DNA from 3 places in the Flavobacterium sp. PL002 genome. Region 2 is predicted to be linked to each of the others. Evidence: riboswitches for the same ligand, from Rfam matches in the RefSeq annotation. Region 2 holds a riboswitch; each other region holds the start of a gene.
The links. Region 2 has a riboswitch for S-adenosylmethionine ahead of ACVEGE_RS16575 (Na+/H+ antiporter NhaC family protein). Riboswitches for the same ligand answer to the same signal wherever they lie in the genome.
Positions count from the first base shown of each region.

Region 1: another riboswitch for S-adenosylmethionine. It lies ahead of ACVEGE_RS04755 (homocysteine S-methyltransferase family protein); the one in region 2 lies ahead of ACVEGE_RS16575 (Na+/H+ antiporter NhaC family protein).
Region 3: another riboswitch for S-adenosylmethionine. It lies ahead of thrA (bifunctional aspartate kinase/homoserine dehydrogenase I); the one in region 2 lies ahead of ACVEGE_RS16575 (Na+/H+ antiporter NhaC family protein).

Region 1 covers NZ_CM135110.1:1,068,558-1,079,151, reverse strand. The annotation lists gene ACVEGE_RS04775 (HEPN domain-containing protein) at 1-1,825, shown strand, start outside; gene cobA (uroporphyrinogen-III C-methyltransferase) at 1,818-2,612, shown strand; gene ACVEGE_RS04765 (precorrin-2 dehydrogenase/sirohydrochlorin ferrochelatase family protein) at 2,599-3,183, shown strand; gene ACVEGE_RS04760 (NAD(P)/FAD-dependent oxidoreductase) at 3,429-4,481, shown strand; SAM riboswitch class I at 4,575-4,695, shown strand; gene ACVEGE_RS04755 (homocysteine S-methyltransferase family protein) at 4,944-5,945, shown strand; gene ACVEGE_RS04750 (hypothetical protein) at 5,950-6,615, shown strand; gene ACVEGE_RS04745 (hypothetical protein) at 6,628-7,407, shown strand; gene ACVEGE_RS04740 (vitamin B12 dependent-methionine synthase activation domain-containing protein) at 7,734-10,594, shown strand, end outside.
Region 2 covers NZ_CM135110.1:3,777,657-3,788,250, forward strand. The annotation lists gene ACVEGE_RS16530 (HD domain-containing protein) at 1-597, shown strand, start outside; gene lpxD (UDP-3-O-(3-hydroxymyristoyl)glucosamine N-acyltransferase) at 720-1,763, shown strand; gene ACVEGE_RS16540 (bifunctional UDP-3-O-[3-hydroxymyristoyl] N-acetylglucosamine deacetylase/3-hydroxyacyl-ACP dehydratase) at 1,756-3,141, shown strand; gene lpxA (acyl-ACP--UDP-N-acetylglucosamine O-acyltransferase) at 3,219-4,007, shown strand; gene efp (elongation factor P) at 4,204-4,770, shown strand; gene ACVEGE_RS16555 (UDP-3-O-(3-hydroxymyristoyl)glucosamine N-acyltransferase) at 4,784-5,713, shown strand; gene ACVEGE_RS16560 (nuclear transport factor 2 family protein) at 5,715-6,077, shown strand; gene sucD (succinate--CoA ligase subunit alpha) at 6,165-7,037, shown strand; gene ACVEGE_RS16570 (hypothetical protein) at 7,252-7,674, shown strand; SAM-I-IV-variant riboswitch at 7,791-7,887, shown strand; gene ACVEGE_RS16575 (Na+/H+ antiporter NhaC family protein) at 7,945-9,267, shown strand; gene fabG (3-oxoacyl-[acyl-carrier-protein] reductase) at 10,059-10,594, shown strand, end outside.
Region 3 covers NZ_CM135110.1:1,086,298-1,096,891, reverse strand. The annotation lists gene ACVEGE_RS04850 (deoxynucleoside kinase) at 1-300, opposite strand, end outside; gene ACVEGE_RS04845 (hypothetical protein) at 300-1,091, opposite strand; gene ACVEGE_RS04840 (outer membrane beta-barrel protein) at 1,239-1,757, shown strand; gene metK (methionine adenosyltransferase) at 1,935-3,185, opposite strand; gene ACVEGE_RS04830 (O-acetylhomoserine aminocarboxypropyltransferase/cysteine synthase family protein) at 4,049-5,323, shown strand; gene ACVEGE_RS04825 (hypothetical protein) at 5,867-6,070, shown strand; SAM riboswitch class I at 6,251-6,359, shown strand; gene thrA (bifunctional aspartate kinase/homoserine dehydrogenase I) at 6,440-9,826, shown strand; gene ACVEGE_RS04815 (hypothetical protein) at 9,885-10,571, shown strand.

The sequences.
Region 1 (10,594 bases), 1.8 Mb from region 2:
AACGCGTCAGGATATCCAAATTCATTATGTGAGTTTAGATAGAACTCCAGAGCTTTGGGCAAATTTAGCCAAAGACGATATCACATTGCGTGAAGCCTGCGGGAACACCGTACGTAATATCACAGCAAGTGAATTAGCGGGTGTTGATGTAGACGAACCTTTCGATGTTTCGCCTTATGCGCACGCCATGTTTCAATTTTTCTTGAGAAATCCTATTTGTCAAGAGATGGGACGTAAATTCAAAATATCATTCTCTTCTTCAGATAAAGATACTGCCTTGAGTTATTTACATGATTTAGGATTTATTCCAAAGATTGTAAATGGGGAACGTGGTTTTAAAGTGATGTTAGGAGGAGGATTAGGATCGCAACCACATCACGCCGAATTGTTATCCGAATTTATTCCGGTAAACCAAATCATCCCAACTACCGAAGGAGTTTTAAGAGTTTTTGACCGTCATGGTGAAAGAGCCAAGCGTTTAAAAGCACGTATGAAATTCTTAATCAAAGACATTGGTAAAGAAGAGTTTTTACGTTTGGTAGAGGAAGAGAAAAAAGCATTATCCTACCAGTCATACGAAATAGACACTACCGCTTTTGATGGTGCAATTCCAGCTCCTTTATTAGAAGTACCTGCAGTAACCATTGATGATGCAGCTGCTTACGAAGCTTGGAAAAAATCGAACGTGATTGCTCAAAAACAAGCAGGTTATGTTGCGATTGGAATCAAAGTGCTGTTAGGAGATTTTTATACAGACAAAGCAAGAGCTTTAGCTGAATTAATTAAAAATTACGGAGCTAATGAATTGCGTTTTTCACTAAAACAAAACATTGTTCTTAGAAATATAAAAGAAGAGAATTTACCATTCTTCTACCAAGAATTAGCCAAACTAGATTTTGTTACTTTAGGTTACGATACAATTAATGATATTACCGCTTGTCCAGGAACAGATACTTGTAACCTTGGGATTGCAAGTAGTACTGGAATTGCCGAAGAGCTAGAACGCGTATTGAAATTAGAGTTTCCGCAATACAAAGAGAATCGCGAAATTACAATTAAAATCAGCGGTTGTATGAATGCTTGTGGGCAACATAACATGTCGTCAATAGGTTTTCAAGGAATGTCGATCAACTCTGGTAAATTAGTAGCGCCAGCTTTACAAGTATTGCTTGGTGGTGGAATTTTAGGAGATGGAAAAGGACGTTTTTCTGATAAAGTAATTAAAATTCCAAGTCGTAGAGGACCAGATGCATTGCGATTTATTTTAAACGATTTTGAAGCGAATGCTAACGGAAAATCTTTCTTAGATTACTACGATGCGCAGGGAGAAAAGTATTTTTACGAATTCTTAAAACCCTTGGCAGATGTGACTAATCTTACTGACGAAGATTTTATCGATTGGGGAAATGCAGATAATTATGTAAAAGCAGTTGGAGTAGGAGAATGTGCGGGAGTTGTAATTGACTTGGTTGCCACTTTAATTTTGGAAGCAAAAGATAAATTGACGTTTGCTCAAGAGGCTTTCGAAGATAAAAATTGGGCTGATGCTATTTACTTGGCTTATGCTGGTTTTGTTAACGGTGCTAAAGCATTGTTATTGGCTGAAAACCAAAAAACAAACCACCATGCAGGAATCATTAATTTGTTTGACACTGTTTTTGTAGAAAGTAACAAAATCACTTTAGATACAAACTTCAAAGATTTAGTATACCAAATTAATCAAAACGAACCTTCTGAGGCTTTCGCCAAAAAATACATACAAGAAGCAATTGCTTTTTTTCAAAATATAGAAACCTACAGAACAAAAGATTTAGCAAATGCATAAAATTGTAAAACCTATTGTAACTTTAGTAGGAGCTGGTCCAGGAGATCCAGATTTGCTTACTATAAAAGGAGCAAAAGCACTTGCTGAAGCCGATGTGGTTTTATATGATGCTTTGGCAAATGACGAGTTATTAAGTTACGCTCCAAAGAAAGCGTTGAAAATATTTGTTGGGAAAAGAAAAGGATGCCACGCGTACACGCAAGATCAAATCAACCAACTAATTGTAGATAATGCCTTGACTTATGGTCATGTCGTTCGTCTTAAAGGTGGTGATCCTTTTATTTTTGGACGAGGAAGTGAAGAAATTGACTATGTAGAAAGCTTTGGAATTCCTACATTTGTTGTTCCTGGAATTTCTTCCTCGATTGCCGTACCTGCTTCGCAAGGAATTTCCTTGACAAAAAGAGGCGTTTCGGAGAGTTTTTGGGTAATAACAGGGACAACTTCGGCGCGAAAATTATCAACAGATGTGGCTTTGGCGGCTCAATCATCAGCAACTGTTGTTGTTTTGATGGGAATGAGTAAATTGCATGAAATTGTGGCAATTTTCCAAAAAGAATCTAAAGGGGAAATACCAGTTGCGATTATTCAAAACGGAACCACTCCAGAAGAGAAAATTGGAATAGGAACAATAAATTCGATTCAGCAAGTAGTTGCTGACAAGAATCTAAGTTCTCCCGCGATTATTGTAATTGGAGAAGTGGTAGGAGATAGCAAGAAAAGCACTGGGTTTTATAAAGAATTAAAATCCATTAGCAACAAACAAGTATTATATGGAAAGGAATGAATTATATCCCGTATTTCTAAAACTCAACAATCTTAATGTATTGATTGTTGGAGGCGGAAATGTAGGTTTAGAGAAACTATCTTTTTTACTAAAATCCAGTCCTAATGCTAATGTTGAGGTAGTTGCTCCGCGTTTTTTACCAGAGTTAGTTGAGCTGGTCAACAAGCATAATTCGGTAAAATTAACCATGAAGAAATTCAAGAAAAAGATGCTCAAGAAAAGGCATATGGTTATTGCTTGTACGGATAATCTTGAAGTAAATAAAAAGATATATGATTTATCTCGAGAGCGGTATTTGATTTGCAATATTGCCGATACGCCACCTTTATGTGATTATTATTTAGGCGGAATTGTAACTAAAGGAAATGTAAAAATTGCCATTTCGACCAATGGAAAATCACCAACAACAGCCAAAAGATTAAGAGAGTTTTTTGAAGAAGTAATTCCAGAGGACATTAATACAATGGTCGAAAACTTGAATGAATTTCGCAAAACGCTAAAAGGAGATTTTGAAGAGAAAGTTCAGAAGATGAACGAGATCACCGAAAGTTTGAAGAATAAAGAGAATTGAAGTTAGAGGCAAGAGTCAATAGGCAAGAGCCAAGAATAAAGAGAATTGAGGTTAGAGGAAAGATTTAAGAATTAAGAGTAAAGTGTTCGGATGATATTTATCATTTGAATGAGAGATATTCAATCGTTCCTTTGCAAAATAATAATAAGTAAGAACTAGTATAACAAAAGAAACTCCACCCAGTCACCCCTCCCGATAGCTATCGGGGTTGGAGGGGGATGGGGGGAGGAAAAATTAATACGAACATGATTGAAACAGATATCCTAATAATAGGAGCCGGACCAACTGGTCTTTTTGCAGTTTTTGAAGCAGGATTATTAAAATTAAAATGCCATATTTTAGATGCTTTACCACAAGCAGGAGGGCAGTTATCAGAGTTATACCCTAAAAAACCTATTTATGATATCCCAGGTTTTCCTGATGTCTTAGCAGGAGATTTAGTAGATAACTTGATGGAACAAATCAAGCAATTCGAACCAGGTTTTACACTTGGAGAACGCGCTGAAACTATCGATAAACAAGAAGATGGAAGTTTTATTGTTACTTCAAACGAAGGAACTCAGTTCCACGCTAAGGTAATTGCTATTGCCGGAGGTTTAGGAAGTTTTGAACCTAGAAAACCATTAATCGACGGAATCAATTTCTACGAAAATAAAGGAATCAAATATTTTATCAAAGATCCAGAAGAGTTCAGAGATAAAAGAGTGGTTATTGCCGGTGGAGGAGATTCAGCATTAGACTGGAGTATTTTCTTGACAGATGTCGCTTCAGAAGTGACTTTGATTCACCGTCGTAATGAATTCCGTGGAGCTTTAGATTCTGTCGAAAAAGTACAAGAATTAAAAGATGCTGGAAAAATTCGCATGATTACACCAGCTGAGGTAGTAGGGTTAAACGGAACAGAACACATCGAGTCGATTGTAATCGAGGAAAATGGAGCCAATCGTACTATTGATACCGATTTCTTTATTCCGCTTTTTGGTCTTACGCCAAAATTAGGTCCTATAGGAAACTGGGGATTAGAAATAGAAAAAAATGCTATCAAAGTAAATAATGCTTTAGATTACCAAACGAATATTCCAGGTATTTTTGCCATTGGTGATGTAAATACCTACCCAGGAAAATTGAAGTTAATTCTTTGTGGTTTCCATGAAGCAACATTAATGTGTCAAGCGGCCTACCAAATTATCAATCCCGGAAAACGTTATGTATTGAAATATACTACAGTTTCAGGAGTGGACGGATTTGACGGAACTCGTAAAGAAGCACCAAAAGCTGTTGTTAAAGCAATAGTTTAACAAAAAACATAAATACAAGTTAAAAAATATAGCGCTAATACTTGCAAGTAATAGCGCTATGTCTTTTCTTTGCAGTGTTCCTATATTTATTGATCGTTATCACGAAAGGCGGAGGGAAAGACCCGATGAAACCTTAGCAACCCTTTATCTTATAAAGAAGGTGCTACATTCTACTTTATGCTGAACTTACTTCAGTATCTAAGATAGATAACACAAGAATACGTCTCACGTATTTCTCAAACCTTTTCTTGACAACTTTTATATTATTTTTTTAGAGCGAATGATTGGTGCTTTTTTACCATCACCCTTCCTGCTGTACGCTATATCTTTTTATTTTTAAAGAAAAATTAAAAAGGATGCCGCTACCATCAGGGCTAAAGAGAAACAATAGTGAACTTTTGTAATTAATAATCAAAAGTAAAAATCCCGATTCCGATTGTGATTTTCAAGAAATAAAAAGTTATGTCTAACATTCACGAAGCCATTAAAAAAAACATACTCATCCTCGATGGAGCCATGGGAACTATGTTGCAACGCTATAATTTTTCCGAAGAAGATTTTAGAGGAGCCCGTTTCAAAGATTTTCCACATTCTCTCAAAGGGAACAACGATTTACTATCACTCACACAGCCACAAGCTATAAAAGCGGTACACGCTGCGTATTTTGAAGCCGGAGCTGATATCGTTGAAACCAATACCTTCTCAGGAACCACCATCGGTATGGCCGATTATCATTTGGAAGATTTTGTATATGAGCTTAACTACGAATCGGCTAAACTAGCCCGCGAAGTAGCCGATGAATTTACCGCTAAAAATCCAGACAAACCGCGTTTTGTCGCCGGATCCATAGGGCCAACAAACCGTACCGCGAGCATGTCACCAGATGTAAACGATCCAGGATATAGAGCGGTAACTTTTGATGATTTGCGAATTGCTTACAAGCAACAAGTAGAAGCGTTAATTGATGGCGGAAGCGATATTTTATTAGTAGAAACTATTTTTGATACACTAAATGCCAAAGCAGCACTTTTTGCCATCGAAGAAGTAAAAGACGATCGCAATATCGATATTCCAATCATGGTTTCAGGAACAATTACCGATGCCTCAGGAAGAACACTTTCTGGACAAACGGTCGAAGCCTTTTTAGTTTCGGTATCGCATATTCCATTACTGAGTGTAGGATTCAATTGTGCTCTTGGTGCCGATTTACTGAAACCATATTTACAGACTTTGTCCCAAAACACCGCCTTCAATGTATCAGCGCATCCTAATGCAGGATTGCCAAACGCTTTTGGAGAATACGACGAAACCCCCGCAGAAATGCAAGCCCAGATAAAAACATACCTTGACGATAATTTAGTAAACATCATAGGTGGATGTTGCGGTACAACCCCAGAACACATCAGGCTAATTGCAGATATCGCTAAGGATTATAAACCAAGAGTTTCGGTAGCGGTTATGTAAAGTTATGAAAGAAGAAAAATTCGATATTGTAAGTATAGATAGTGAGAGGTTTGTGTATAGTTTTGAGAGTATAGTAGCTTTTAGAACTGCATTTAAATTAAAGTTTAAATACATAGTAGCATTTCACGCAACTAACTTAAGTAATGAAGAATTAATTTGTATTCAAAAAAAAGGACTTAAAATAGCTTCTAAAGAATTGTTGGAGAGTAAAGCTATACATCGGTTCATAGTAAATGAATCTGAATCAAAATCGAAAGAGATTGAGAAGGATATAAAAGAATGGTTTTCTAATGAGAGGCTATATGATAATAAGTTTTATACTAAGAATGAAATAAATTTTGGCTTAGTAAAAGATGATTTGTTTGAGAATTATCATTATTTATTATTTGGATCAGAATCACTGTTACAAGTAGCTGATTATTTAAAGAAAAAGCACCATAAATCATTCAGACAGATATTAGTTAATTCAGGGTTTCACTATATTATTGAAGTCTTAATTCCTGTTGCTAAAATAGATGACGAATGGATTGACAGTATTTATGATTTTTTTAAGGGAGAATATTCGTTTCCGATCTCTTTGGTGTATTATACTGACTTATCTCATGGATTTATTGTGAAAATAGAAAAAGTTACAAGACCAAATGATAAACAAAATTTGATTTTAATTTAGAATTTAAAACTCATGGGAATAAAAAAAAGGTTTCTAGTATCAAGTTATTTGATGATTTTATGTTTGCTTTCCTGTGGTAAAGAAAAAACAGAAGTAGTAGCTCCTCCACAAGTAGTAGTCGGAAATGAAGAACAAGAAATTATTAAAGTTGATTTGCCTGAATATTCGTTATTAAAAAAATCCGACATAAGTATTAAAACATCTATGGATGCTAATGCTCCTTTAAATAAAAGATTTACGTACAAATATTTGGTTTCTAAAGCAGTAAGAAGAGAGCAATTACCTCCCTTACTGACTAAATTAATTGAGGATATTGTTCGAAATGATAAAGATATAGATGATATTACAGTTTGGCTGTATAGTGATAAAAAATATATAGATGGTTCTTATGATGTTGCTATGGCAACTTTTGCACCATCAAATGGTGAAGTAACTAAAGAAATCGCTTTAAGTAATGATAAAACATCCTATGTTGCAAATTTTCAAATTGCCGACAATTTTGAAGAACATTTAAATAATGAATTAGAAAAAGTTGCTATTTCAGGTTTAAGTTTTGATTTAAGGAAGAAGATATATTCAGAATTAGCAGAAACTGAGACTAGAGCAAGAGAAAAGTTAGATAAAATTTATCCTTATACTGAAAATTTTGACACTGAAAATTTTGCTAACAAATTAGATGAATTGACTAAAAAGTATGAAAAAGTTATTTGTATAAAGTATAAGATAGATAATAAAATGATGGAAGATATTTATGCTGAAGGAGATAAAAACGAATGGTATAAATACTGGTAAAATACTGGGTTCAGCTAACGAGAGCGCAACTAAGGTGTCCGTAAAGATTTTTTTTGTGAATACGATGCGTGATTACTTCGTTCCTGGGAACGAAATAGAATGCACAAAATTGCGTGAGGGATAGTAGTGGAGCTCCTTTTTCTTGAATTACCACGGGTTGAAATCCGAGGTAATTCAAGAAAAAGAGCGGGAACGAATAGCCCGACCCTTTTGGGTCACGCCCAAATAATAATGAAAAAATAGCTTTCTAAAAAAAGCACAAAATATAAACTTAGAGACTAGCTCCCGATAGCTATTGGGATAGGAACTCAGGAATTTAAGAAAAAATGGCAGAACAAGAAACTAGAAGAAACCTTGTATTAGCGGGATTAGAGCCTTTAATCATTACGCCAGATAGCGTATTTGTGAATATTGGGGAACGTACCAATGTGACGGGTTCTAGAAAATTCCTTCGGTTAATTAAGGAAGAAAAATACGAAGAAGCACTAAGTATTGCAAAGGAGCAAGTGGAAGGTGGCGCGCAAATCATCGATATTAATATGGATGAGGGAATGCTGGATGGCGAATATGCCATGACCAAATTCTTGAATTTAATTGCTGCCGAACCGGATATTTCGCGTGTGCCTATCATGATCGATAGCTCGAAATGGGATATTATTGAGGCCGGATTAAAAGTCGTACAAGGAAAAAGTGTGGTGAATTCGATTTCGTTAAAAGAAGGAGAAGAACAATTTATTCATCATGCTAAATTGATTAAGCGTTACGGTGCTGCGGCGATTATCATGGCTTTTGACGAAACAGGTCAGGCTGATAATTACGATCGTAGAGTAGAAATATGTCAACGTTCGTATGATATTTTGGTTGATAAAGTAGGGTTTCCACCTCAGGATATAATTTTTGATTTGAATATATTTCCGGTTGCCACAGGAATGGAAGAGCACCGATTAAACGCTTTGGATTTCTTTAGAGGAACCAAATGGGTTCGCGAAAATTTACCGCACGCACACATAAGCGGTGGGGTGAGTAATGTGTCGTTTTCATTTAGAGGTAATGATACGGTTAGGGAAGCGATGCACTCGGTTTTCTTGTATCACGCGATCAAAAACGGAATGACAATGGGGATTGTAAACCCAGAGATGTTGACGATTTATGATGATATTCCAAAAGATTTATTAGAGCATGTTGAAGACGTGATCCTGAATAGACGCGATGACGCTACGGAGCGCTTATTAGACTTTGCTGAGAATGTAAAAGGCGATGTAAAGAGCAATGAAAAGGCAATTCAAGAATGGCGCTCAGGAACGGTTCAAGAAAGAATCACGCACTCGCTGGTAAAAGGAGTAGATGCTTTTATAGAACTAGACGTTGAAGAAGCGCGACAGGCTGCCACAAAACCTATTGAAGTAATCGAAATCAACTTGATGACGGGAATGAACGTGGTGGGAGATTTATTTGGTTCGGGTAAAATGTTTTTGCCGCAAGTGGTAAAATCGGCGCGTGTAATGAAAAAAGCGGTGGCGTATTTATTGCCGTACATCGAAGCGAGTAAACGCCCCCCAGCCCCCAAAGGGGGAGTTAAGGACGCAAAGCATTGGGAAACTGCCAATAGAGCTAATTATGGCTTGTTAAAAGAGCATGCTAAAAAAATGCGTAATCAACCAACTGATGCTGAAAAAAGGTTATGGCAGGAATTGAGTGGTAAACAATTGGAAAATTATAAATTTCGAAGACAGCATATTATTGGGGATTATATAGCTGATTTTATATGTTTGAAAGAAAATGTAATTGTTGAAGTTGATGGATTAATCCATCAGTTGCCAGAAAATCAAGTAAGTGATGCTCAAAGGACAGCTTGGTTGAATTCTGAAGGGTATCAAGTGATACGTTTTTCAAATGAGGAAGTTCTGTTTGATATGGAAAAGGTTTTAAGTAAAATACATTCAGCTCTAACGGCTCCCCCTCCGGGGGCAAGGGGGGCGGGAAAAATATTAATGGCAACCGTAAAAGGAGATGTCCATGATATTGGTAAAAATATTGTTTCGGTGGTGTTGGCTTGTAATAATTATGAGATTGTGGATCTTGGCGTTATGGTGCCTCCTGAAAAAATTATTGCTGCAGCGATCGAACACGAAGTGGATATTATTGGACTGAGTGGTTTGATTACACCTTCGCTTGACGAGATGGTATATCTAGCCAAAGAATTAGACAAACGCGGAATGAAAATTCCAGTGATGATAGGTGGAGCGACGACTTCGCGTGCACATACCGCCGTGAAAATTGCACCTCAATATAGAGAAACAGTCATTCATGTTAACGATGCTTCGAGAGCGGTAACTGTAGCTGGAAGCTTATTGAACAAGGATAAAAAAATATATGCAAGTGATATAAGAGCAGAATACGATGCGTTTAGAGAAACGTTTTTAAACCGTTCTCGTGACAAGAATTTCTTAACAATTGAGCAAGCTCGAAAAAATAAATTACAATTAGATTGGGATAATTTTACGCCTGTGAAACCAAATATTATTGGCGAACAAGTTATCGAAGTAGAATTGGACGTATTGGTTCCTTATATTGACTGGACGCCTTTTTTTCGAACATGGGAATTGTTTGGAAAATATCCAGCGATTTTAACGGATGAAGTAGTGGGGGAGCAAGCAACTTCGGTTTTTGCGGATGCACAAGAAATGTTGGCTGTAATTTTGAAAGAAAAGAAATTGACAGCCAAAGGAATCTACGGAATCTTTCCTGCGAATCAAATCAATGATGATGATATTGAATTATACCAAGCCCCCCCCGCCCCCGAAGGGGGAGCTATTCAGATTGAGGAAAAGCAAACTTGGGAAACAGCAAGTCCCGCTTTATACGACGTCTTAAAAGAGCGAGCCAAGGAAATGAGAAATAAACCAACGGAAGCTGAAAAAATGCTTTGGAATGTGTTATCGAATAAAGGAATTGAGAACTTAAAATTCAGAAGGCAGCATGTAATTGGGGAGTATATAGTGGATTTTGTGTGTTTAGAACGAAGGCTGGTTATTGAAGTTGATGGTGGTATTCATGATACTGCCGAACAGAAAGAACATGACGAATATCGAACTGATTGGTTGGAATCAAAAGGTTTTAAGGTTGTAAGATATACCAATAGACAAGTTTTAAGTGATATTAATAACACTATTGAAAGTATCAGAAA
Region 2 (10,594 bases):
TTCTTAATGTCGCGAAGATTGATGTACTGGCAAGCTTACTTACATAAAACTAGTTTGGTGGCTGAATTGATTTTGACAAAAATATTAAAAAGAGCAAAGGAGCTGACATTAAAAGGAACTCTTTTACCTTGTAGTGATGCACTTCAGTTTTTTTTACAAAACAAAATTACCCTAGACGCATTCGATACTAAAACTTTAGATTTATTCTCAAGATTGGATGATTTTGATATTATAAGTGCCCTAAAAGCATGGCAATATCATGATGATTTTATTTTGTCATCTTTGAGTAAAATGATCATTAATAGGGATTTATTAAAGATTAAAATGACTAATGACAAAGTTGATCTTCAAGATTTACAACCTCTAAAGGAACGTTTTGCATTAGAGAATAACATTAGTTTGCAAGACGCAGCTTATTTTATTTTTAAAGGAAAAATAAAAAACCAAGCATACAGTAAGGAAGCAGAACCTATTAGAATACTGAAAAAAGACCGCACTGTAGAGGACGTAATTGAGTCCTCTGATCAGCTGAATTTAAAATCATTATCTAAAGCGGTGACTAAATATTACATCTGTTATCCAAAACAACTTGCATAAATGGACATTTAAAATCTATTTTTTTATATTTTTGTCCAAATCAAAAGTTAATCATTTTTTTAAATGTTTAAAGCACTGCGATTACAACGCATCTTATACAATTAAAAATACAATACAATAAGATGAAATTTACAGCAGAACAAATAGCGGGGATTTTAGAAGGTGAAATCATTGGTAATCCAAAGGCTGAAGTGCATGAATTAGCAAAAATTGAAGAAGGAAAAGACGGTTCATTGACTTTCCTATCTAACCCAAAATACAATAACTATATCTATACTACAAAGGCGTCAATAACTATTGTAAATAAGACGTTTATAGCAGAAGCAGAAGTAAGTACAACATTAATAAAAGTAGAGGATGCTTACCTGTCATTCTCTAAATTATTAGAATTTTATGACCAAGCAAAAGGAAATAAAAGCGGAATAGAACAACCATCAGTAATTGCAGAAAGTGCAAAATATGGTGATAGTTTGTACCTAGGAAGTTTTAGTTATATAGGAGATAATGTAGTAATTGGTAACAACGTAAAAATTTATCCTAATTGTTTTATAGGAGATAATGTTGCCGTTGGGGATAATGTTACTATTTTTGCTGGTGCTAAAATATATTCAGAATCTAAAATAGGAAATGGATGTACAATACATTCGGGTTCTATAATAGGTGCAGATGGTTTCGGTTTTGCACCTAATTTAGACGGGAGCTATAAAAAAATCCCACAAATTGGGAATGTTATCATAGAGGACAATGTTGATATTGGTTCGTGTACAACGATTGATAGAGCAACAATGGGATCTACTATTATTAGAAAAGGAGTGAAGCTTGATAATCAAATTCAAGTTGCTCATAATGTAGAGATAGGAGAGAATACTGTTATAGCAGCACAAACTGGAATTGCAGGTTCTACTAAAATAGGTAAAAATTGTATGATAGGTGGGCAGGTAGGTATTGCAGGGCATTTAACAATAGGTGATAATGTGCGCATACAAGCACAAGCGGGTGTAGGAAGAAATATAAAGAGTAATGAAACATTGCAAGGTAGTCCGTCATTTGGTTACAATGATTTTAGTAAATCATACGTACATTTTAGGAATTTACCTAAATTAGTTGCTGAAATAGAAGAATTAAAAAAAGAAATATTAAATCAAAAAAATAGAAACAATGGTTAAACAGAAGACCATCAAAACAGAAATCTCACTAACTGGTGTTGGATTACATACAGGTAAAGAAGTTAAAATGACTTTTAAACCAGCTCCTATCAATAATGGGTTTACTTTTATTAGATTAGATTTAGAAGGAAAGCCAGTTGTTGAAGCAGACGCTAATTATGTAGTAAATACACAAAGAGGAACTAATTTAGAGAAATTGGGTGTTAAAATTCAAACTCCTGAACACGTTCTGGCTGCTTTAGTAGGTTGTGATCTTGATAATGTTATCATAGAATTAAATGCATCTGAGCTTCCTATTATGGACGGTTCTTCAAAATATTTTGTTGAAGCACTTGAAAAAGCAGGAATCGAAGAACAAAACGGAAAACGTAATGTATATGTAGTGAAAGAAGTTATTTCTTTTACAGATGAAGCTTCAGGAAGTGAAATCTTAATTATGCCTAGCGATACCTATTCTGTTACTACAATGGTTGATTTTGGTACTAAAATTTTAGGAACTCAAAATGCCAATCTAAAAAGTATTGCTGATTTCAAAACTGAAATTTCTGAATCAAGAACTTTTAGTTTTCTACATGAATTAGAAGCATTATTAGATAATGGGTTAATTAAAGGAGGAGATTTGAATAATGCAATTGTGTATGTTGATAAAGAAATATCAGCAACTACAATGCAAAATTTAAAAATTGCTTTTGGTAAAGACGATATTAACGTAAAACCAAACGGAATATTAGATAACTTAACATTGCACTACCCTAATGAGGCAGCAAGACATAAACTGCTTGATGTATTAGGTGATTTAGCTCTAATTGGAACTAAAATTCAAGGAAAAGTTATTGCAAACAAGCCAGGACATTTTGTAAACACTCAGTTTGCTAAAAAAATGGCTAAAATTATTAAAATAGAGCAACGCAATTATGTTCCTGTTTACGACTTGAACTTAGAGCCTTTGATGGATATCCATAAAATCATGGCAGTATTACCTCATAGACCGCCATTTTTATTGATTGATAGAATCATTGAAATGTCTGAAACTCATGTTGTAGGGATGAAAAATGTTACGATGAATGAGAATTTCTTTGTAGGTCATTTTCCTGAAGCTCCAGTAATGCCAGGAGTTTTAATTGTTGAAGCAATGGCACAGACAGGAGGAATCTTAGTACTAAGTACCGTACCAGATCCTGAGAATTACCTGACTTATTTCATGAAAATAGATAATGTTAAATTCAAACATAAAGTATTGCCAGGAGATACGTTAATCTTTAAATGTGATTTGATTACTCCTATAAGAAGAGGAATTTGTCATATGCAAGCTAATGCTTATGCTAATGGAAAATTAGTTGCTCAAGCAGAATTAATGGCGCAAATAGCCAAAAAATAAGATATATAAGATTGTATTAAAGACTGTTGAATATTTAATAGTCTTTTTATAATTAATACAAACATAAAAAAAAGCAGATGAATCAACCATTAGCATATGTTCATCCTGGTGCCAAAATCGCCAAAAATGTAGTTATTGAGCCTTTTACAACCATTCATAATAATGTAGTTATTGGTGATGGAACTTGGATAGGTTCAAATGTTACCATCATGGAAGGTGCAAGAATTGGTAAAAATTGTAATATTTTTCCAGGTGCTGTAATTTCAGGAGTTCCACAAGATTTAAAATTTGGTGGAGAAGAGTCTTTAGCAATAATAGGAGATAATTGTACTATTAGAGAATGTGTTACTATTAATAGAGGCACAATAGCGTCAGGACAAACAGTGATTGGTAATAATTGCTTGATTATGGCAGCAGCTCACATTGCGCACGATTGTCACGTAGGTAATAATGCAATTATTGTAAATGGTGTTCTTTTAGGAGGTCATGTCACGATAGGAAATCATGCAGTTATTGGTGGTTTAGCGGCAATTCATCAATTTATTAGTGTTGGTGATCACGCTATGGTTTCAGGTGGTTCATTAGTAAGAAAAGATGTTCCTCCGTTTACAAAAGCAGCAAAAGAGCCTTTGTCTTACGTAGGGATCAACTCAGTTGGGTTGCGTAGAAGAGGTTTTACATCTGAAAAAATTAAAGAAATCCAAGAGATTTATAGAATTTTGTATCAAAAAAATTATAATGTTACTCAAGCTTTAGGAATTATTGAAGCAGAGATGGAAGCAACTCCGGAAAGAGATGAAATTATTGATTTCATTAGAAATTCATCACGTGGAGTAATGAAAGGTTATACAGGGAGTACAATATAATTAAATTTTTATACATCTAAAGTCTAAAATACTGTAGATTATAATTGTTGTTAATATATATATTGAATTTAGTAAAGTGAAACGCGGTTAGTTTGATACAGAAAAAACCAATAAATAATTGGAATTAGCTATATATAAACAACTGTAGTATAAAGAAATAAGTAGTAAAAATAAAATTTAAATAAATAAAAATAAAATGGCATCTACATCAGATATTAAAAACGGATTATGTATCAAATACAATAATGACATTTATAAAATAATCGAATTTTTACACGTAAAACCAGGTAAAGGTCCTGCTTTTGTGAGAACAAAATTGAGAAGTTTAACAAATGGAAAAGTGTTAGATAATACATTTTCTGCCGGTCATAAAATTGAAGAAGTTCGTGTTGAAAACCATAAATTTCAATTTTTGTATCCAGAAGGAGATGATTTTCATTTTATGAATACAGAGACTTTTGAGCAAATTTCGTTAAATAAAAATATTTTAGATTCGCCAGGTTTATTAAAAGAAGGTGAAAATGTAATGGTGAGTATTAATACGGAAACTGATTTACCTCTTTCTGTAGATATGCCAGCATCTGTAATATTAGAAGTTACTTATGCAGAACCAGGTGTTAAAGGAAACACAGCAACTAACGCAACTAAATCAGCAACTGTTGAAACGGGAGCATCTGTAAATGTACCTTTGTTCATAAATGAAGGTGATAAAATTAAAATTGATACCACTTCAGGTAATTACATGGAGCGCGTAAAAGAGTAATTATTTTAGTTATATGAAATTTCCAAAAGTTTATTCTTTAGAACAAATTGCTACTATTATCAATTGCGAATATGTAGGTGATTCTCAATTTTCGGTTACAGGTATGAATGAAATACATGTAGTTGAAAGTGGCGATATTGTTTTTGTTGATCATCCTAAATATTATGATAAAGCATTAAATTCTGCAGCTACTATTATTTTGATAAATAAAAAAGTAGCCTGTCCGGAAGGAAAAGCATTGCTTATATCTGACGATCCTTTTAGAGATTTTAATACCTTAACAAGGCATTTTAAACCTTTTCAGTTTGCAAATGTTTCCATAGCCCCAACTGCTGTAATAGGTGATGGGACGGTTATTCAGCCCAATGTTTTTGTAGGCAATCATGTTGTAATAGGTAAAAACTGTTTGATACATGCTAATGTTGCTCTTTATGACCATACGGTTATAGGTGATAATGTTATCATCCATTCAGGTTCTATTTTAGGAGCCGATGCTTTTTATTATAAAAAGAGAGAAGATGGTTTTGATCAATTACTTTCTGGAGGACGTGTAGTTATAGAAAACAATGTAGGTATTGGAGCACTTTGTACGATTGACAAAGGAGTTACAGGTGATACAACTATTGGTGAAGGAACAAAACTAGATAATCAGGTGCATGTAGGTCACGATACGGTTATTGGTAAAAAGTGTTTGATAGCCTCACAAACGGGTATTGCTGGCTGTGTTGTAATTGAAGATGAAGTGACTATTTGGGGACAAGTAGGAACTACTAGCGGGATAACAATAGGTAGTAAAGCAGTTATCTTAGGACAAACTGGTGTTACGAAGTCAGTAGAGGGAGGAAAAAGTTATTTTGGTACTCCTATTGAAGAATCGAGAGAAAAGCTAAAACAGTTAGCTAATATTAAGAAAATACCAGAGATTTTAACCAAATTAAAATAATATGTCTGTAAAAGAATTTATTCAGAGTTTTTACAAATCTGACGCACTAATTAATAATGAAGTGATGAAAGATTTTCTACATCCTGAAATCATTTTAGACTGGAATAGTAGTAAAGGATTCCTACAGTTAGATCATCAAGGAATATTAGATATAGCTACAGAACTTAGTAAAGCATACGTACGTTCTAAGGTTAGAATAAGTCATATTGTTACGGAAGGTGACACGGTATCTGTTCGTTATTCTCATTTTGTAAAAACAATTGAGAACCCAAGAGAAGAGATGCTTTTAGCCAGTTTCATGGCAATTTGGCAAGTTAAAGATGGAAAATTATACCGCGGATATCAAATGAGTCAATTAACTTAAGATATTTTGATAATAAAAGCGCCCAAAATAATTTTCAAAACCTTACTTTTGCAACACAATTTATAAAAATCACATAAAATATATATCATGAGTGTTTTAGTTAATAAAGATTCCAAAATAATTGTCCAAGGATTTACAGGAAGTGAAGGAACTTTCCATGCTTCTCAAATGATTGAGTACGGAACTAACGTTGTTGGTGGTGTAACTCCAGGAAAAGGAGGGACTACACATTTAGACCGTCCTGTTTTTAACACTGTAAAAGACGCTGTAGACCAAGTTGGTGCTGACACGACTATCATTTTTGTACCGCCAGCTTTTGCTGCTGATGCAATTATGGAAGCTGCAGATGCAGGAATAAAAGTAATTATTGCAATTACTGAAGGTATTCCAGTTGCAGACATGATCAAAGCTAATGCTTACGTAAAAGAAAGAAATGCTAGATTAATAGGACCTAACTGTCCAGGAGTTATTACTCCAGGTGAAGCTAAAGTTGGTATTATGCCAGGTTTTGTTTTCAAAAAAGGAACTGTAGGAATTGTTTCTAAATCAGGTACATTAACTTATGAGGCTGCTGATCAAGTAGTAAAACAAGGATTAGGAATCACTACTGCAATTGGTATTGGTGGAGACCCAATCATTGGTACAACTACAAAAGAAGCTGTTGAGTTGTTAATGAATGACCCAGAAACAGAATGTATCGTTATGATAGGTGAAATTGGTGGTCAACTAGAAGCAGATGCTGCTCACTGGATCAAAGCTGATGGTAACCGTAAACCAGTAGTAGGATTTATTGCAGGAGTTACTGCTCCAGCAGGTCGTACAATGGGTCATGCAGGTGCTATTGTAGGTGGAACTGATGATACAGCAGAAGCTAAAAAACAAATCATGAGAGAATGTGGAATACACGTAGTGGATTCTCCAGCTGAAATTGGTAAAAAAGTTAAAGAAGTTTTAGGATAGTCTTACTATTTTAAATAAAAATAGAATAAGCCTCACATTTGTGGGGCTTTTTTATTATTATACAAAATTAAAGAAATACCTTTGCAGCTGATTAAAAATTAATGCTATTTAAGTTCAAAAAGAATATAGTTAAAATAGCTCTACATTTAATCTATAGTTTTTCATTTTAAAATGAAATCCCGAATTACCCAATTGAGAAATAAAATAAAAGAATATGTATAAAGAATTAGAGAAATTTAAAAGTAACGGTCAATTTTCATTTACAGCAGAAGATAGTTTAGAAGAAAAATGCAATGCTTCTCAAGGAAGTGGTGTTTTTTTAGTTTTTGCAGTAGCAGAAGAGAAAGAGTTGATTATGGTAGGTTCTACAGGAACAGTACAAAACAACGGAACTCTAAAGATTAAGAATGGTGGTCTAAAAGAAAAAATTGTTGAAGGACACCAATTCGCAAAAACAGGAAGAAAATATTCTTGGCCAGCACAAATGGCTAAAGAAGATATTAGTACTTTAGAAGTGGTATGGTATGAAACTTTTAATGAGGATACTAAAGGAATTCCTACTGCAGTAGAAGGACAAGTTTTACAAAATTTCTTAGATGAAAACGGAAGATTACCAAGATGGAATGTAGCTTTTTAAGCTTATTTCTTCAAAAATATAATATATTATAAAAAAGCTTTACTACGGTAGGGCTTTTTTTATGCAATATTTTATGCAAGTCCTTGTATAATTGTAGAAATTATAACTACTTTTGCATCCGTTATCACGAATCTCTAAATGAGATAGCAACCTGCAACAACGAGCAAGGTGCTAAAACGATAAGCCAAATCCTTTGGAAAAAATGTTGTTTTACATTCCCATATTTTAGCTTTGTTTATCTTGATAATTTTAATTTTTTAAAATATATCTATGTCTACATTTTCAAAAAACACCGGGAACCCTTATGCTTTGATTCCGTTATTTGTTTTTATTTTTACTTTTCTAGGTGCTGGAATTATTCTTGATGATTTTTATGCCTTTCCGTCACCAGTTGCTGTGATGGTAGGTATCATTGCTGCATTCTTACTTTATAAAACAAGTACAGATGATAAAGTGGCTACTTTAATTGCTGGCTGCGGAGAAAGTAAAATCATGACCATGTGTTTGATTTATTTGTTAGCAGGTGCATTTGCAGTTGTTAGTAAAGCGATGGGTGGTGTTGATGCCGTTGTAAATCTCGGGATCAATACAATTGATGTGGCTTATTTTCCGTTGGGGATATTCTTGATTGCAGCTTTTTTATCTACTGCCACAGGAACCTCAGTAGGTGCAATTGTTGCTATTGGACCAATAGCTATTTCTTTAGCTGATAAAAGTGGCGCTTCATTGCCTTTAATATCAGGTGCTTTATTAGGCGGATCAATGCTAGGAGACAACCTTTCTATGATTTCTGACACTACCATTGCAGCCACACAATCATTGGGATGTGAATTGAAAGACAAATTTAAAGTGAATTTATTTATCGCTTTTCCAGCTGCATTTATTACTGTTTTGGTTTTCTTCTACTTAGGTTTAAATTCGGATATTGTAACTGTGGCTATTGCAAAAAATGATTTTTCATGGATTGCAATTGTGCCTTATGTATTAGTAATCATCCTAGCATTAATAGGTATTAATGTTTTCTCGACTTTAGTAATTGGAACTCTGTTAGCGGGAATTATTGGCTATGTTGGTGGTTCGTTTACTTTAATGGAATTTACTCAAAAAATTTACGAAGGCTTTACCGGAATGACTGATATTTTCTTGTTATCAATGCTTACAGGTGGCTTAGCGGCAATGGTTGATAAGGCTGGCGGAATTACATATTTATTAGTCCAAATAAAAAAACGCATCAAGAATAAAAAATCGGCACAAGCGGGAATTGGGGCTTTAGTAGGTTTTGCTAATTTGGCTATAGCCAATAATACTGTTTCAATTGTAATTACCGGTCCTATTGCAAAAGAAATCAATGATGAGTACAATTTAAGTTCTAAGAAAACGGCTGCTATTTTAGATATTTTCTCTTGTATCGTTCAAGGAATTTTACCTTATGGAGCGCAAGTTTTATTGATTTTAAGTTTTGCTAATGGTAAATTAGACTTCTTTGATTTAATAGGGAATGCTTGGTATCATTTATTTTTATTAGCTTTTACTTTAGTGGCTATCTATAGTTCGTATTGGGATAAATTAGTAAATAAGTTCTTTAAAATATAGAATATTTTTTAAAACTCTTGTAAAGAAGCGTAAAACAGTAACGGCAGATTCACACTTGTAATTGGTGAATTTGCCGTTACTATTTTAGAACTGTTATACCAATACTATTTCTAAAACAGGCCAATTATTAATTCGAGCAGAGTCGAGAACCACTATTGCTTCTCGCTCGATGTGACAAAAATCAGTATCGACTAAATTGTACTCTTGAGTGGTATTACATGGTTTTTTAATAAGCTGATTTTGTTGTTCTTAATGTACTAATGTTACTGAAGTCAAGAATATTGGTCCTACATGGTTGTGGTAAACACTTTGATACTTGTAACGCCGTAAATCTTGCTGTAAAGTACCAGAATTGTATTTGTTACTGTAGTTTTGGTTTTAGATTTAGTTTCTAATGAGCAAATTAATATATTAAAGAGAGTTATTGAGGCTAAGATTATTTTTTTTCCATAAAGAAATGGGTTTTATGTAAAGATTTTAATTTTACGATAGGGACAATTAGTTTTATTTTATAATGATAAATTTGGGCTTTAGTTCTTTATTATTAGTCTTTTAATATTATATTTAATTTTAAGAGCATATAGAATAGAGAATATTTAATTGTGAGTATGCTTTTTTTACAATGTTATTGAAATTGAAATTTTTTTTAAGAAAGGAAATATTATATATTTGACAAGTCGTTTTTAGCCCTGATAGAAATGGAAATCCTTTTATATTTTTTCTTAAAAATATAAAAGATTGCAATGGATAGCAGGAATAGCTCTAAATAAAAAATAAACTAATTTTTGAATATGAAATTACTAGAAGGAAAAGTTGCCATCATAACAGGCGCAAGTCGCGGAATAGGAAAAGGAATAGCAGAAGTTTTTGCAAAACATGGAGCAAATGTTGCTTTTACTTACAGCTCTTCTGTTGAGTCGGCTTTAGCATTAGAAAACGAATTGAATGCTTTAGGTATTAAAGCAAAAGGATACCAGTCTAACGCTGCTGATTTTAATGAAGCGCAAACGATGGTTGATGCTGTAATTGCTGAATTTGGTACGATTGATATCTTGATAAACAACGCTGGAATTACTAAAGACAACTTATTGATGCGCATGTCTGAGGCCGATTTTGACAAAGTAATTGAAGTCAACTTGAAGTCGGTTTTTAACATGACTAAAGCAATTCAAAAAACATTTTTGAAAAAACGCGCTGGATCAATCATTAACATGAGTAGTGTTGTGGGAGTGAAAGGAAATGCGGGACAAACAAATTATGCTGCTTCTAAGGCTGGAGTTATTGGGTTTACTAAGTCAGTTGCTTTAGAATTAGGATCACGTAACAT
Region 3 (10,594 bases), 1.8 Mb from region 2:
GTTGGTCATTAATCCCATGGCAAAAAGATTGGGAGCAAAAATATGCGCATCTTCATAAATGGTTCTATCTTGAATGATTTTCTTACCGCTTTCGCGAATTTGCATTACTTGTCTAAAACGACTGTTCAAGAAGTAAATTTGCAAGTTAAAAGACCAGCGCTCCATTTGATGGTAAAAATCATCTAAGTAAGGATTGTCAACGACGTCTTCATAATGGGGTTCCCATTTAAATTGTTTTGCTAACAAACGTGTTAAAGTTGTTTTTCCAGAACCTATATTTCCTGCTACTGCTATGTGCATTACGGTGTTGTGATTTTATAATTGATAATTCCTTCTGATGTAAAAATAGCTAAAATTTGGTCTTTGTAATAGAAATTTTTAAACGTTTTTTCCAAAATTTCAAATTGTTGTATTTCTTTTTTATTTACATCTACATAAAAAAAGTTTCCGTTTTTAAAGTAAATGTATTCTTTTTCATTTAATATTTTAACCATTTCAAAATCAGGGATTTTAGCAATCAAGTTTATTTTACCAAAAATATCGCAACTATACCAATTGTTTTTTTTGTCTATCCAGTAAAAATTATTAAAGTCTGATTGCTCATATTTTGACTGATCCGGGAAAGAAGTTGAGATGTAACGGAAACTATTTTTCAGGTAATTGTAAAGTCCAATTTGCTGGTTTAAACTATCGTAAATCCACAATTGATTTTGTACTGCAATCCCGGTACTACTTGCAATAATGGGGATATTATTCTCTGTCAAATTAATTTTCTGGATTTCGTTAAGTTGGTTGTCTAGTATTATGATTGTGTTAAAGTCTCCGTAAAACAGAATGATTTTAAGTGGGTTTTCTATAATTACTTGGGTAATTTTACCCAGTGAAATATTTTTGTATTCTAAGGATTTGTGGTCTTTAATTCGGTGCAAAACATTGTTTTCGATAAAATAATAAAATTGATAAGAGTCAAAACCAATAAACTGTTCCGCTTGAAATGGAAAGGTATTTATTTTAGTAATATTAATTTTTTCACTCTGCGCTTTCGCAAAAGTGAAATGTAAAACAAGGAATAAAAAAAGCAGTTTTTTCATAAAAGTAAAATTACAATAAACCGCATAATAATAAGTCACAATCTTCGTTATTTCATCTAATATGGTTATTATAAGTTTTTAGTTGAAAAATACTACTTTTACTTATCGATTTTCACATGATGTGACGCTTAATTTAAAACTTAAAAAATGAAAAAAATTGCTCTTTTATTAGCATTATTTGCTTTTGGCTTTGTCAATGCACAGGCACCTTTAGAAAAAGGTGGGATACAATTGAATGGTGGATTAGGATCTTCTGGATGGGGAGGATTAGGATATGTGGGTCTTGATTATGGTCTTCTTCCTAATATTACTATTGGAGCGGAATTATCTTATCAATCTTGGGGAGAAACTAGATATGGTTACGATTATAGCCAAAATGCATTAGGAATACAGGCTAATGGGAATTACCATTTTAATGAATTACTTAATGTTCCAAGTAAGTGGGATGTTTATGCAGGAGCTAGTTTGAATTATTATAATTGGTTTTCAAAAAACGATGTTAATAATAATAGTATTGTTATTTATGATAATACTCCGGATAATATTGGTTTAGGATTACATGTAGGGGGTCGTTATTTTTTCACAGATAACTTTGGTGTAAACTTACAATTAGGAGGAGGTACTTCAGCTAGTGGTGTTAGAGCTGGTATCACATACAAATTGTAATTAAACAATTTAGGTAATTTTAAAAAGGTTGTTTCTTTCTAGAAGCAGCTTTTTTTGTGTTTTATGTAATAGGAAACTTGCGAATTCGTAATGTTATACGAGTTCACTCTGATTAATATGGCAAAAAAAATGGCCATCTGAATAGATAGCCGTTTTAAATTTAAGTATGTTTTTAAATTACAATCCAAAAGCTGTTTTGACTTGATCAACAAAATCTAATTTCTCCCAAGTAAATAACTCAACGTTAACTGTCTTTGTTAATCCTCCTGGTGCTGAGAAAGTTTTTGTTACCGTTTCTGGCGTACGTCCCATGTGTCCGTAAGCAGCTGTTTCGCTATAGATTGGGTTTCTTAACTTTAAACGTTGCTCAATAAAGTAAGGACGCATATCAAAGATTGCTTCTACTTTTTTAGCAATTTCACCATCAGTTAAATTCACCTTTGATGTACCGTATGTTTCTATAAAAATCCCCATTGGTTTTGCAACACCAATAGCATAAGAAACTTGTACTAAAATTTCGTCAGCTACACCTGCAGCAACTAGATTTTTAGCGATATGACGGGTAGCATAAGCAGCACTTCTATCTACTTTACTTGGATCTTTACCCGAAAATGCACCACCACCGTGTGCACCTTTACCTCCATATGTATCAACAATGATTTTTCTACCAGTTAAACCAGTATCACCATGAGGCCCACCAATAACAAATTTACCCGTTGGGTTAATGTGGTATTGAATAGTATCATTAAATAAATGAGCGCTAGCTGGATTTTTAGCAATGATTCTTGGGATTAATATTTCAATGATGTCTTTTTTGATTTTAGCAAGCATAATCGCTTCTTCAGCAAAATCATCGTGTTGTGTAGAGATAACAATCGCCTCAATACGCGTTGGTTTGTTATCGTCACTATATTCTAGAGTAACTTGGGACTTAGCATCAGGACGTAAATAAGTAATTTCGTTATTTTCGCGTCTTAATATGGCTAGTTCTTTTAGTAATTTATGAGACAGGTCTAATGCTAGTGGCATGTAGTTTTCTGTTTCATTTGTAGCATAACCAAACATCATTCCTTGATCACCGGCACCTTGTTCTTCTGGGCTTGAGCGATCAACACCTTGATTGATATCCGCAGATTGCTCATGTATAGCCGAAAGGATACCACAAGAATTTGCTTCAAACATATATTCGCTTTTAGTGTAACCTATTTTTGAGATTACATCACGAGCAATTTGTTGTACGTCTAAGTAGGTATTTGACTTTACTTCTCCAGCCAAAATTACTTGACCTGTAGTTACTAAAGTTTCACATGCTACTTTTGAATTAGCATCAAATGCTAAAAAGTTATCGATTAATGCGTCGGAAATTTGATCTGCAATTTTGTCTGGATGTCCTTCACTCACAGATTCTGACGTAAATAAATATGCCATAATAAATATAAATTTAAAATTAACGGAGGAAAAATAATTGCGGGAAATACTAAAGTAGAGTTTCTGCTTTAGCATTTTTTCTACTGAAAATTTTTCAGCATCCATAATGAATTCATTTCATTATGAAGAGGTTGCAATCAGTTCAAATTTTTCCTCTTGTATTAGAGTGCAAAGGTATGAAACGATTTTGAATTGCAAATTAAACTTAACTTTTTTTTTAAGATAAAAGCATGACAATTGATTAAAGTGAAAAATAACGTTATTAGACTGTATTTATGATGATAAATTGAGCTCTTATTGTATTTTCAAGACGGTCATTTGATCAGGTTAAATGTGAACGTTGCTGTTTTAATTTGTAATTGAGCGCGTTTATAATAATAGTACAATCAGGGTTGTGTTTTGTAAAATGAGATCTTGTTTGCTAGCCCTGATCGCAGCGGTATCCTCTTGTATTGCGCTAGCAAATACAGGAGATTTAGCGAAGAGCAGGAGGGGTGTTCTTGAATACGGAATCTTCTGCTTCAAATTAATGTTGCTTTAGTTATTGTGGGATAAATTATTTCAAGGCCTCTTTGAATTTGTTTTAATTTCAATATTATTAAAAAACAACAAATACTAGTAAATTTGTTAATTATGCTGAGATAGTTTGGTGGTTTGGTAATTAGTTTGCAAATTTGGAATATAAAATAATAACAATGGCTGTAATTAAACAAATGATGTGCACTAAGTTTCAGGATATTTCCTGGGAATGCTCTATTGTTTGAATCTAAATATAACTAAGATTTTTTGCAAAGCCTCCCATGATATTGGGAGGTTTTTTTTTGAAATTAATAATCGTATTAACACTAATAAATAAACTAATTATGAGTACTAATAAATTTGAAACAAACGCATTGCATGCAGGTCATGATGTAACAAAGCACGCAGGAACGAGAGCAGTGCCTATTTACCAAACTTCATCGTATGTTTTTGATAATTCAGAACATGCAGCAAACCTATTCGGACTTTCTGAAGCTGGGTATATCTATACGAGACTTAATAATCCTACTAATGACATTCTGGAGCAACGTTTGGCTGCATTAGAGGGCGGAATAGGAGCTGTAGTGACTGCTTCAGGTACTGCGGCCATCACAACAGCTTTATTAGTGTTGTTAAAAACGGGAGACCACATTGTGGCTTCGAGCAGTTTGTATGGTGGAACCTTCAACTTATTGCAAACAACTTTACCACGACTAGGAATTACAACCACTTTTGTAGACCCTTTTGACCCGGCTAATTTTACTAAGGCAGCGAATGAGAATACAAAAGTGTTTTTTATCGAAAGTTTAGGTAACCCAAAGTTAGATGTATTAGATATTGAGGCTATTTCTGCTGAAGCAAAAGCATTAAAAGTGCCTTTAATTGTAGATAACACGGTTGCTTCTCCCTATTTACTGAATCCAATAGCGCACGGAGCAAATATTGTTATTCATTCTTTGACAAAATACATATCAGGTAATGGTACCTCTTTAGGAGGTGTTATAGTTGATGCGGGAACTTTTGACTGGAGTAGTGGTCGTTTTCCAGAGTTTACAACACCTAATGCTGGTTATCATGGTTTGGTTTATCATGAAGCTTTAGGAAACGCTGCTTTTATAGCAAGAGTGCGTATAGAAGGACTACGTGATTATGGAGCTGCTTTGAGTCCGTTTAATGCGTTTCAAATCATTCAAGGCTTAGAGACATTAGCTGTTCGTGTAAAAAGACACAGCGAAAACGGATTAGCCTTAGCGCAATGGTTAGAAAGTCAAGATCAAGTGGCTTGGGTTAATTATCCAGGATTGCAATCAAGCAAATACCACGAATTAGCGAAACGTTATTTGCCAAAGGGACAAAACGGTTTAGTGACCTTTGGTTTAAAAGGTGGTTTTGAAGCGGCAAAAAAAGTAGCCGATGATACAAAGTTGTTTTCGTTGTTGGCTAATATTGGAGATACAAAATCATTAATTATTCATCCAGCAAGTACAACGCACCAACAATTATCTGATGAACAACAATTGGCTTCGGGGGTTTCTAAGGATTTAATTCGGCTTTCTGTAGGTTTGGAAGATATTGATGATTTAAAATCCGACTTAAAAGCAGTTTTTGATTTTTTGTAAGAATTTATAAAGAGCGATTATTATCGATTAAAAACAGTTTTTAGGACTAAATGTAAGGTGAGTTTTATACTATTATAATCTCGGTTTATAACATTACAATATTTTGCTTAAATAAGCGTTAAAATGTTGAATATCATTAGGAAAACAGGAAAAAAATACTGAAATTTGTCTCAAGAAAATACCAAAGATGAATTTAATCATTATTGTAAATTTTAAAACTATTTCGGAATCATCCGCAAGGAAGTGATTGCCTTACATTATATCTATAATTAAGCATCAGCCTTCCTATATTATTGGAGGGCTTTTTTATTAAAATAATTTAGAATTTAAAGATAATTAATATGGGAAAACATTTTTTTAGAAATAATAAATCGCTACTGATTACCTTATTTGCGAAAATTTGTTGATACACCAAAAGTATAAGTTATTATAACTTAAACCCTTTTGGTATACACCCAAAAGGGTTTTTTTATAGTATTTAAATAGAATAAAGAGTAATAAACAAGCAAGGATAAACATAACAACAATTAAATAAGTAGACACATGGGGACAATTAGTAGAATTACCAGAGCAGTAAGTTTTTTAAAGAATTTAAAGGCTAAAAAAAATATTATAAAAATTACAGTTGATGATTTAGTTCATCCAAGATTTGGCATCAATGATACAAATGCTAATGATTTAAATAAATCGCCAAATTCGTTACAGTTTTTGATGTATTCAAAGGAAAACGATACTCTTTTTATCTAATTGATAGCGAGCTGTCTTTATAGTGATTTACACGCGAGGAATTTCTGAATTGTTATGTTCAGTGATGTCTTGCGTTTTTTTGTTACATTATGTTTTATATCCTAAAAGGGCGCTATTATTATTTGCTTGTTAAAAAAAATAATAGTTAATTTGTATCTTTAAGTTCACACACGTATTGAAATGTTATAAAGAAAGGACGAGGGATTAGACCCGATGAAGCCTTAGCAACCCTTCGAGAAATCGAAGAAGGTGCTGCATTCTACCACTCCCAAAAGTGGAAAGATAACAACAAGAATTTCTCTAGTATTTACCTAGTTTTTTCTTTTTAATATTTCCAAATACAAATCAAAATCAATAAAAGATTTGACATTGGAAAATAAACCAACACATATAGCCATACATAATTTCACCACACACAATGGTGCTGTTTATGCTACCTTAAACTTAAGTTATCAGGTTTTTGGCGCCCCATTGCATACTGCTCCCATTATTTTAATTAATCATGCCTTGACTGGAAATTCTCAAGTGATTGGAGAGTCGGGTTGGTGGAATGATATTGTAGGCATAGACAAAACAATTGATACTCGAAAATATACCATCGTCTCCTTTGATGTGCCTGGTAATGGTTTCAACTCAGCTACCATTGAGAACTACAGAGATTTTATTGCTAGAGATATCGCTCGAATATTTATCGAAGGACTTCGCGTTTTAAAGATTGATTCTTTATTTGCCCTTATCGGAGGCTCGGTAGGAGGTGGAATTGCCTGGGAAATTTTGGCCTTAGAGCCTAAACTAGCGCAAAACTTTATTCCCATAGCCACAGATTGGAAAGCGACAGATTGGTTGATTGCCAATTGTTATTTACAAGAGCAAATTTTGAATAATTCTAAAAAGCCAATTGAAGATGCGCGCATACATGCCATGTTGTGTTATCGCACGCCAGAGTCATTTAAGGAAAAATTTAATCGTGACATTAATGTACAGCTAGAGACTTTTCAAGTGGAGAGTTGGCTGAACTATCATGGAGAAAAACTAGAAAAAAGATTTCAACTTGCGGCTTACAAAATGATGAATCAGCTTTTAAAAACGATTGATATTACTCGGAATCACGAGTCTTTAGAATCAATCATTTCAAGAGTAGAAGCCAATATTTATATCGTAGGAATTAATTCTGATTTGTTTTTTACAGCAAAGGAGAATAGAGAAACCTACATGGAAATCAAGAAATTTAAAAATAATGTATTCTACAGTGAGATTGACTCTGCACATGGTCATGATGCTTTCTTGATGGAATACGAACAATTAGACAATTTATTAGAAGTTGTTTTCAAAAATAAAAAACAGATGAAAATAGTAAAATTTGGTGGAAAATCTTTAGCTAATGGCGAAGGTATCGATACAGTTGTAAATATAATCGAGAATAAAATTAAGCAAGATGAAAAAATAGCAATTGTGGTGTCGGCACGAGGGAAAGCAACTGATGAGTTAGACGATATCTTGACAATTGCTGCCAAAAACGGAAATTATAAGCCACTGCTAGAAAGTTTTAAAACCTACCAAAAGGATGGTTTTGATGCAGTCGATTTTTCGGCAGAATTTGATAAACTGGACAAACTATTTGAAGGCGTAAGCTTGATTGGTGATTATAGCGACAAAATTAAAGACCAAGTACTAGCGCAAGGAGAAGTGCTTGCTGCGAAACTAGTGGTGTTTTTGTTAAACCAAAAAAACATTCCTGCAAAGCTGGCCGATACAAGAGAATTAATTATCACCGATTCAAATTTTGGTGATGCACAGCCATTAGATGCTATTTCGAAAAAGAATGTTATCCAAGTTTTTAAAGAAAATAAAGATTCGGTTTTAGTACTTACAGGTTTTATTGGTTCAAATGCGAAACAGGAAACAACTACTCTAGGTAGAAACGGAAGTAATTATACGGCTTCTTTGATCGCAAATTATATCAATGCCGAAGAATTGCAAAACTTCACACATGTAGACGGAATATACACGGCCAATCCTGAGTTGGTTCTTGATGCTAAAAAAATCGAATCCTTATCTTATAACGAGGCGAATGAAATGGCCAATTTTGGGGCGAATATTTTGCACGCCAAAACAATCATTCCGTTGTTAGAAAAAAATATTCCACTGCGTATTTTGAATACGTTCAATCATGAAAATAAAGGAACATTAATTACTTCAAACTCTAATGAAAGCGGAATTAAAACCTTGTCTGTTTTAGAGAATGTGTCTTTGGTTAATCTTGAAGGAAGGGGATTGTTAGGGAAAACAGGAGTTGATGCCCGTATTTTTAAAGTAATGGGTGACAATGACATTAGTGTAAGTATTATTTCGCAAGGTTCGTCAGAACGTGGAATTGGCCTTGTAGTAGCGGCTGATAAAGCCACAAAAGCGATGATCGAACTAGAAAAAGAATTCGAAAATGATTTCTATTCTAAAGATGTCAATAAAATTACGGTGGTCGATAATGTATCGGTGATTTCGATAATTGGTCAAGATTTGAGTACGTTTCATAAGCCTTATACCGCTTTGATTAAAAACAAAATCGTTCCTATCTTATTTAATAATACCGTTACGGGTAAAAATGTAAGTTTGGTGGTGAAAAAGTCTGAGCTCAACAAAGCGCTGAATGTTATTCACGGAGAAATTTTTGGTGTAGCCAAGAAAATAAATATTGCTATTTTCGGACATGGATTAGTGGGAGGAACATTGATTAACCAAATTCTGGAATCGGCAAAAGCCATTGAAAAAAGAAAAGATATTAAGCTGAATGTTTTTGCTATCGCCAACTCTAAGAAAGTGCTTTTAAATAAAAACGGAGTTGCCGCTGATTGGAAAAACCAAATTGATACTAATGGCGCTTCGTACACTATTGATGATGTGATCGCTTATGCAAATGAACATCATTTAGAGAATTTGATCGCAGTTGACAATACTGCGAGTGCTACTTTTGTGGAAAATTATATTCCGTTAGCAGAGCATAGTTTTGATTTGATTTCGTCTAATAAAGTAGCCAATACCTTGAGTTATGGTTTTTATAAAGAATTGCGAAATGTACTAGCCGAAAATCAAAAGAATTATCTGTACGAAACCAATGTTGGTGCCGGTTTACCGCTTATCGATACTATTAAGTTGCTACACCTTTCGGGAGAGAATATCACTAAAATCAAAGGGGTATTCTCAGGAACTTTGAGTTATTTGTTCAATCATTTTTCTGCTAAGGATGTTCCGTTCAGCGAAATATTAAAGGAAGCAATTGACAGTGGATTCACAGAGCCCGACCCAAGAGAAGATTTGTGTGGGAATGACGTGGGAAGAAAATTATTGATCTTAGCTAGAGAATTGGATTTACAAAACGAGTTTGATGAGGTTGCTATCCAAAATTTAATTCCGGAACATTTACGTGAAGGTAGCGCTGCTGATTTCTTGACGAAATTGAAAGAGTTTGATCCTATTTATGATAAAATAAAAAAAGATCAAAAACCGAATCACGTATTGAGATACATAGGGGAGTTGTCTGGAGATTTACAACATGACAAAGGAATTTTGGAAGTAAAATTAGTTTCCGTACCTTCGGATACTGCTTTGGGTGGACTTAAAGGTTCTGATTCTTTCTTCGAAATATATACGGAGTCGTATGGAGATCGTCCAATCGTAATACAAGGAGCCGGAGCTGGATCAGCGGTTACTGCGAGAGGTGTTTTTGGAGATATTTTGAGATTATCGGATAAAGGATAAAATTGGATAATTAGATCCTAAAATTAAGTACTTTTGAATTTAAACTAAAATAAAAAAAATGAAGAAAATTATTGTCCTTTTTTGTTTAATGTCAATAAGCATGCAGGCAAAATTTATAAAAGCAACACTTACTTTTGAAAATGGTACCACAAAAGAAGGTTTTGCAGAAATGGTTGAAATAAATGATTCAAAAGTTAAGTTTAGACTTACTGAAAAGGGGGATACCGAAAAAATACTAAGTGAAGGTCTTAAAAAAATAGAGTTTAGCGATAGCGAAGGCAATATATCTATAGCTGAAAGACTTTTTATTAATACTGACAAAGGAGAAAAAGGAATTAAGCAAACGGGCAAGAAATATTGGCTTTATGTTGTTTATTCGAAGGGTATTAAGCTTGCAGTTGATATTGCTGTGTCAACATTTAGATATAACCCTTCAAATGGGACTAGTACAGGAATGAGCGGAGGTACAATTCTTTATATGGGTAAAGAAAAAGAAGATGGTGTGTTTTTTATTTTTTATTTGTCTGACATGATGTCTATTAATGTAGGTTTAGATAAAACAGTTAGAAAGCATTGTGATTTATTATTTAAAGATTGTCCAAAATTTTTAGCTGCTGTAAATGCTGAAAATTTCAAAAAAACAACTTTGATAAACAAATTAATAGAGTTGTATGAAACCAATGATTGCAACAAACCTGCTAAAGTAGAAGCTCCGAAAAAAGCTAGTCCTAAAAAGAAAAAATAATAAAGTTTTATCTAAGGAATATA